DNA from 2 places in the Paenibacillus sp. 2TAB26 genome. Region 2 is predicted to be linked to the other one. Evidence: riboswitches for the same ligand, from Rfam matches in the RefSeq annotation. Region 2 holds a riboswitch; the other holds the start of a gene.
What was found. A riboswitch is a leader RNA that binds a small molecule or an ion and turns the genes downstream of it on or off. The one in region 2 is predicted to bind cyclic di-AMP.
Positions count from the first base shown of each region.

Region 1: linked by a shared signal. The riboswitch ahead of AB4Z50_RS28920 (C40 family peptidase) and the one ahead of AB4Z50_RS30550 (ubiquitin-like domain-containing protein) in region 2 are both predicted to bind cyclic di-AMP.

Region 1 is NZ_JBFRGC010000031.1:41,423-44,942, reverse strand. Features, by position in the region: gene AB4Z50_RS28925 (FAD-binding domain-containing protein) at 1-1,111, opposite strand, end outside; gene AB4Z50_RS28920 (C40 family peptidase) at 1,270-1,746, opposite strand; cyclic di-AMP (ydaO/yuaA leader) riboswitch at 1,750-1,903, opposite strand; gene AB4Z50_RS28915 (hypothetical protein) at 2,136-2,285, opposite strand; gene AB4Z50_RS28910 (hypothetical protein) at 2,321-2,905, opposite strand; gene AB4Z50_RS28905 (hypothetical protein) at 3,071-3,520, opposite strand, start outside.
Region 2 is NZ_JBFRGC010000035.1:62,523-66,042, reverse strand. Features, by position in the region: gene AB4Z50_RS30555 (TatD family hydrolase) at 1-496, shown strand, start outside; cyclic di-AMP (ydaO/yuaA leader) riboswitch at 681-861, shown strand; gene AB4Z50_RS30550 (ubiquitin-like domain-containing protein) at 1,110-2,258, shown strand; gene rnmV (ribonuclease M5) at 2,383-2,931, shown strand; gene rsmA (16S rRNA (adenine(1518)-N(6)/adenine(1519)-N(6))-dimethyltransferase RsmA) at 2,936-3,520, shown strand, end outside.

The DNA.
Region 1 (3,520 bases), on a different contig from region 2:
CGCCGCGATTAAGCGTGTTGTCATAATCGCTTAAGTGAAGGCGGAAATATTGTTCTCCAAGCGTGAAGGGGCATAGCAGATTTTTAGTTAAAAACATGGCTGTTACCATTCGCAAGCGGTTGGGCAGCTCACCTGTACGATTGAGCTGCGTCATGGCCGCATCAATGATTGGAATGCCAGTGGCGGCTGCAGCCCATGCTTCTAGATGAGCATCTGAGAGCTTGGACATATCAGCGAGCTGCTCGTAACGAAAGAAATCATCATGATACATCGCTTGATATAAATAAAAATCACGCCATGCCAGCTGCCGTATCCATGATTCAGACCCCGGAAGCCCTTGGGTCATTTCGTAGGCTTGGCGAGCGGAGATGGCGCCCGTATTAAGGAAACGTGCGAGCTGGCTTGTATGATCATCGGCATAAGCGTCCCTGATCTCGGAATAAGAGGCAAGGCGTTCTCGTACGAACCGTTCCAGCTTGGATAATCCTTTGGATGATCCTTGTACGTTCGTGCCGCCTAGGGCGCACGAAATGGATTCAGGCAAAGCGAAAGACTGCGCAACCTTGGCATTGATTTCGCTTAAGGTAGCAAGCTCATGAATCGTCGTTTCACTCATTGGGCTATAGCACTCCAGCATAAAGCTGCTCCACTTGCGATAAAAGGGTGTGAAAACCTTGTATGGCTCCACTTTTTGAGCAAATGCCGGGAAAGCATCTAGATCAGCAAGAGGTGAATCGGCAATAGACATCCATCGGCGGCCAAGGCTGCGTGTGGTCAGCCCAAGCTGCTCATCTCGCTGCCTTGAGTAAGGCGTATAGTCTGTATGAACAATAACCTCATCAATAGGATGCGCATGCAGCAGTGCTTCGGTGATCGCAGCAGGATTACCATAAAGCACATGCAGCTCCTTCCCTGCATTAGAATAGCTGTGCAGAAGCGAGGCGGCTTGCGCCATGAAATTTCGGCCGCTATGACTAGTTAAACGGCCATCTCCTGTAATAACGGGATCTATGATTAGCAAATGAATGCCTTGTTTCTCTTTTTTCTTCAAATAATCAAAAGCGCGCAAATCTGCAATACGCAAATCCTTGCGGTGAATAAACAAATACATCAGTGATAGCTCCTTCCATAAGCGCAACATTGAACGGCCGCATTCCAGCTGGAATGAAACAGCAAAGCCGCAAGTCATTTGTCGTCAGAGGACAAAAAACTGCGGCTTTGCTAGATGAGTCTACCCGTTCAACCCTCAAGAAGAGGGATTAGGCTGCTCTATTTTACGTCAACGTTGGCTTGGTATGAATCAGCATCCATGATACGACGAGCAGTTACATATCGTCCCTCATAGTACTCGGAGTTAAGTTTGTCAGTTACAACGCCTCTGCTCGAGGATGAATGTACAAACTTGCCATCTCCAATGTAAATGCCAACATGGGATATGGCGCTATTATTGCCGCCAACTGTGTCGAAGAACACAAGATCTCCCGCAATGAGGTCAGCCTTAGCGACCTTTGTACCTTCTTTTGCTTGCGAACCAGAAGTACGTGAAAGCTCAATGCCCATTTTCTCGAACACATAGCTCGTGAAGCCGGAGCAATCAAAACCTTTCGACGACGTTCCGCCGCTTTTGTACGGAGTGCCAATAAGATCATTAACAATTCCGTTCAATTTTGAGTCAGCGAAAGCGCTTCCCGCTTGAAAAGCGAGCACGAGAACGAGACCCAGGATTAATGCGGTAATCTTCTTCAATTGTGAAACTCCTTCCAATGCCGACGAGGTTAGCTGTGGGGTTCGGTTGAAGGCTCCCTATGATTCCTCGGGCGTTTGAAAAAAACTCAAACGTCGGAATCAATTCACCCAAAGTGGTTCCCCCGTATCCCAATAGGGAATTAGGCAGTTTTTTTATTGCTTTGAGAAATATTCGATTATTTTCAATGATCTCCTGCCTTTAGTGGCAATTTCTAATAATTCTCATGTAACCTTTTGACAATTTGCTTCGTTAAACCGTTCTTTCTGTAATATAAACACGCCATAGTAGTGCTTTCTAACTAAATACATGGAGTCAATTTCATTAATTATGTGGATGTTGTGTAAAATATACCGATTTGTCCTTTAGGCGCTATATCGCAAGGACTAGCTTAAAGTGCCGTAAACGGCGGTATTTCACCATTTTGCTCCTCATAAATTAGAAAAATCTCATCTATATCACTCGTGAATAAGCGTAGATTCAGACAGCCTAGCTGCTGCTCCAGATAGAGCGGCAGAAATAGACAAAGGGGGCTGTTCATGAGAACAGCCCCCTTTGGGCAATCGAAAAAAAGATTTATTTTGCAGTAACGATTTTTTCAGAAATGAGCTGTGGATCGTTGTTTTTTTGCTGCATCCAAAACTGTACCTTGTATTTTCCGGCATTTTTGAAATCGTAGGAAACGAGCTTGGAGCTGAACCAAAAGGTGTCTTTTTCGACGAACTCTTTAAAATCATCATCATCCTGGCTGCGGCTGTCGATTGTCGTTTCCTTATCATTAGGATCAACGATGGTCACTTTGAACTCTGAAATCGCCATATTCAAATTATCGATTTGTGCTTGCACTAAAAATTTCTGAACACTGCCTTTATCAACCTGTCCGAACATAGCTCGCTTCTCGTTCATTAGAAACATATGCACATTGGGCTTCTGAATAATGAGCTTCTTATCATTGCTCTTCCATTGGACGAAGGCTTGAAGGCTGTCACTTAAAGAACGAATGCTAATATAAACCTTATCATCCACAACGACAGCATCGTCAGTGGATTGCTTATTATTATAAAGGAGCGTTACCTTTTGAAATAGTTTGTCTGCTGCAACCAATGAACCGCCCGATAAGAGCAATACCATGGATATAATAACTAGTTTTTTACGCATCATTTGTGAATATCCCCCATTTTTGATTTTCTTTCAGTTATTTATACAGAACTGCCATCATTTAGTTGCGGTTAGTTGTAAAAAAAACCTCCACACCACAGCAAAGCGTGGAATGAAGGTTTATTTTTGCTTCAGCATCTAGAGGACGCTGAAGGCTTTTTTGGTTTGCTACATTCTTTTCGTTTCCAAAAAGTCATATTGCGCGGCAATCGTCCAAACCTTCATCAGTGTTTGAATGAGATAATAGCCTTGATGCAGGATGAGTGCAATCAGCCCGGCCCACAGCATGGAGAGACTTGTCACCACAAGCCCAGCAGCCGCTCCAATCCCCCACATGATGAGCGACACAGCTGCATAGGTGAGGAAATTTCGGAGAGCGTGCCATAAGGAACGGAATATGCTTCCTCCTGATGCAGCGCTGAATTGCATGGCTAGAAACAGCAGATGCAGTACTGTGCCCCATAGGAGCCATAGAAGGGCGCTAGGCAGCACCGTTTGCAGCAGCTCTGGAATAGAGCCGCTCTCTAGAAGCGCATCCAGTGAGCGCGGCAGCACATACCAAGCAGGAGCCACAGATAAAATAACCTCGATCCAGTAAAGCAGAACTACAGGCTTCCA
Region 2 (3,520 bases):
TGAGATTGGACTCGATTATCACTGGGATACTTCTCCAAAAGAGGTACAACAAAGGGTTTTTCGTGAGCAAATTCGTCTTGCTCGTAAGGTGCGCAAGCCAATTGTCATTCATAATCGGGATGCTCATGAGGACATTATTCGTATTCTTCAGGAAGAGAATGCAGCAGAGGTTGGCGGTGTCATGCATTGCTTCTCCGGCAGCTGGGAAACGGCTAAACAATGTCTTGATATGAACTTCTATATATCATTTGGAGGACCTGTTACTTTCAAAAATGCAAGGGTGCCAAAAGAGGTGCTTAAGCAGGTTCCGATCGACCGAATTTTGATCGAAACGGATGCTCCATATTTAACTCCTCACCCGTTCAGAGGGAAGCGAAATGAGTCCTCTTACGTCTCTTTAGTTGCAGAGACAGCAGCCGAATTATTGGGCAAAACGGTAGAAGAAATAGGTGTAATTACGACTGAAAACGGTCGAAGATGTTTTGGTATTGTCTAAAAACGAGAGAAATAATGAGAAACAGAGACCTTTATCGCGTAAAAACTAATTTTTATAGCGATAATCGCTTATTTTTTCCTGCTTTATCCTGCTTTTTCGCTTAAATCGTCTTTTATCGTATCTTTACAATTGACCTCGTATGAAGGTATGATTCATCTCAGAGCAATAAAATTTTGTATTGGATTTCCAGTTTACGCTTAATCTCCATTCGGAGAGCGGGGGAACCATGTACGGTTTTTAATTCCGTATTTTGAATTCTTCAGGGGTGAATTTCGAAGCCATTGCCATGAGCATTGTGTAACGAATAGGGCGACTCTCTTGTCCGAATCCGTCAGCTAACCTCGCAAGCGTTATAGAGAGTGATCAACCTCGTGCATCCATTTTTCTGTATCCCAGTGAATCATTTAACCGGGAAGCCACGAAACAGATCCTCTGTCGACGGCTTCTTTTTATTTTCGAATAATCGGGAATTTGTCGACATAGGGATAAAAGATGGGGGTGGGAGGATCGATAGCAGTACTGGATTGCGTGCTCGCACGCCAATATACTATAGTCGCGTCAGTTGTATCATGCGTAACACTTGGCGGCGGGGCTATGAAGGAGGACCGATGAAGTGGGAATACTCCAGGTTAAGGACACCCATGGGAAACGATCATCCAGCATGTCTTTCGCATTGCGATGGAAGCGTGAAAACTTGCGTTTGATTCTTTTGAGTGCTACTATCTCAATCGCTATGACTTTCATGTTTTTGGTGTTGTTGTACGGAACGGCTGTCAAAAGCGTCTCCGTAGTAGTGAACGGACAAGAAACCATTGTGGAAACGAAGCAATGGGTCCTGCAACGCCTACTGGATGAACAAGCTATCGCAATTGGACCACATGATGAGGTGTCCATACCGCTTAATGCGGCAATAAAGGACGGAGATCGTATAGAGGTGACTCATGCGATACCGGTAATTGTGAAGGCTGATGGCAAGACCTCTACTGTATATACGACAGAGAGAACAGTGCAGGCAGCGATCGAGGAATTACATATTCCAGTTCGTGGTCAAGATAAAGTAATACCTCCGCTTCATACCGTTTTGGACAACGAATTGACTGTAACCGTCGTTCGCGTAGATAAGAAGGTAGCTGAGACAGAGCGTGCAATGCCATTCTCTATTGTGAAGAAGAACGATCCAACGCTGGAAGCGGGCAAGCAGAAGCTTGTTCAACCCGGCAAGGAAGGTCTGATCGTAGAGAGTATCGAGAAGCAGTACGAGGACGGTATTCTTATATCGAAGAAGATGGTCAGCAAAGTGGTTGAAACCGCTGCGGTTAATCAGGTTGTCGCCATCGGAACGAAGAAGGAAGAGCCTAAAGTATCTGTGCTCTCAAACAAGAGCCCGAGCTTTACTTCGCTTACGAAGAGCGGTGTAACGTTTAAGGCGAGAAAAGTACTTAAAAATGTCACGTTGACTGCTTATTCTGCAGACCTCTCTTCAACAGGAAAAGATGAAAGCCATCCGGAATACGGGATTACATCATCAGGCACTCGTGTGCAAGAGGGTCGGACGATAGCTGTTGATCCGAAGGTAATTCCCATCGGTTGGTGGGTTTATATTGAAGGAATCGGTTTCCGCCGCGCTGAGGATAAAGGAAGTGCGGTTAAAGGCAACAAAATCGACGTATACTTTGATAGTACAAAGATTGCGAACAAATTCGGCAGGAAAAAAGGCATCACCGTATATGTGCTGGGGCCGAATAAACCAACTGCAAGCTAATTGAGCGGTTACCATCATCTTATCGCAATAATCAATTAAATATGCCATCATAAGGAGAGGCACTGCCTCTTCTTTTTGCATGTCTAAGGGTCTAATACAGTTTATGTAGAAGGGGATGATCTTGGTGATCAAAGAGATCATTGTCGTTGAAGGCAAAGATGATACCGTTGCAATAAAAAGGGCGGTAGATGCAGATACCATAGAGACGAATGGTTCCGCTATCGGTGAGGATGTATTGAAGAGGATTGCGCTGGCCAATGAGCGTCGCGGCGTTATTATATTCACAGACCCTGATCATGCAGGAGAACGCATTCGCAAGATTGTTGCGCGTCATGCGCCAGGATGCAAGCATGCTTTTTTGCCGCAGGAGAAGGCTTTGTACAAAGGGGACATCGGCATCGAAAATGCGAGCCCCGAGGCTATTCGTGCGGCGCTCTCTGAGCTCCGTACAGAATCGGCAGATGAAGCGGGAGAAATTAGCTGGGAAGACTTAATGGATGCAGGTCTGATTGTACATCCTGATGCGTCTAATCGTCGCTTGGTTATAGGCAAGCTGCTCGGAATTGGTTATGCGAATGGCAAGCAGTTCTATAAGCGCTGTACAAGCTTTCGGATTTCCAAAACAGAGTTTACGGAAGCTTTCCGTCAAATGGAAAAGGAACTGGAGGGATAGCTGAATGAGTCAAGAGCATAGTGAGCTTAGCAAGGAAACGGTAAAGCCATCCGCGATAGAGGTGGCTACGCCCAAACGCACCAAAGAAATCATTGCGAAATACGGTTTTTCCTTCAAAAAGAGTTTGGGACAAAACTTTCTGATCGATCAAAATATATTAAATAACATCGTAGCGGCAGCTGAGCTTGATGAAACGAAGGGCGCGCTTGAAATCGGCCCTGGTATTGGCGCGCTCACACAGCGGCTTGCCAAAGCGGCTGGTAAGGTGACGGCTGTCGAAATCGACAATAGGCTCATTCCGATTTTGAAGGATGTGCTGGAGGGCGAGGAGCATACAACCGTCATTCATGGCGATGTGCTTAAGCTTGATTTGAAGAAGCTGTTCGAAGAGCAGTTTGCGGACGTAACAGGTGTAAGTGTTGTTGCCAACTTGCCTTATTATGTGACAACGCCAATTCTTATGAAGCTGCTTGAAGAGAAGCTGCCGCTTGAGCATATTGTCGTCATGATTCAGAAGGAAGTCGCGGAGCGGATGGCAGCGAAGCCAGGCGGCAAGGAATATGGCAGCCTCAGTGTAGCCGTTCAATAT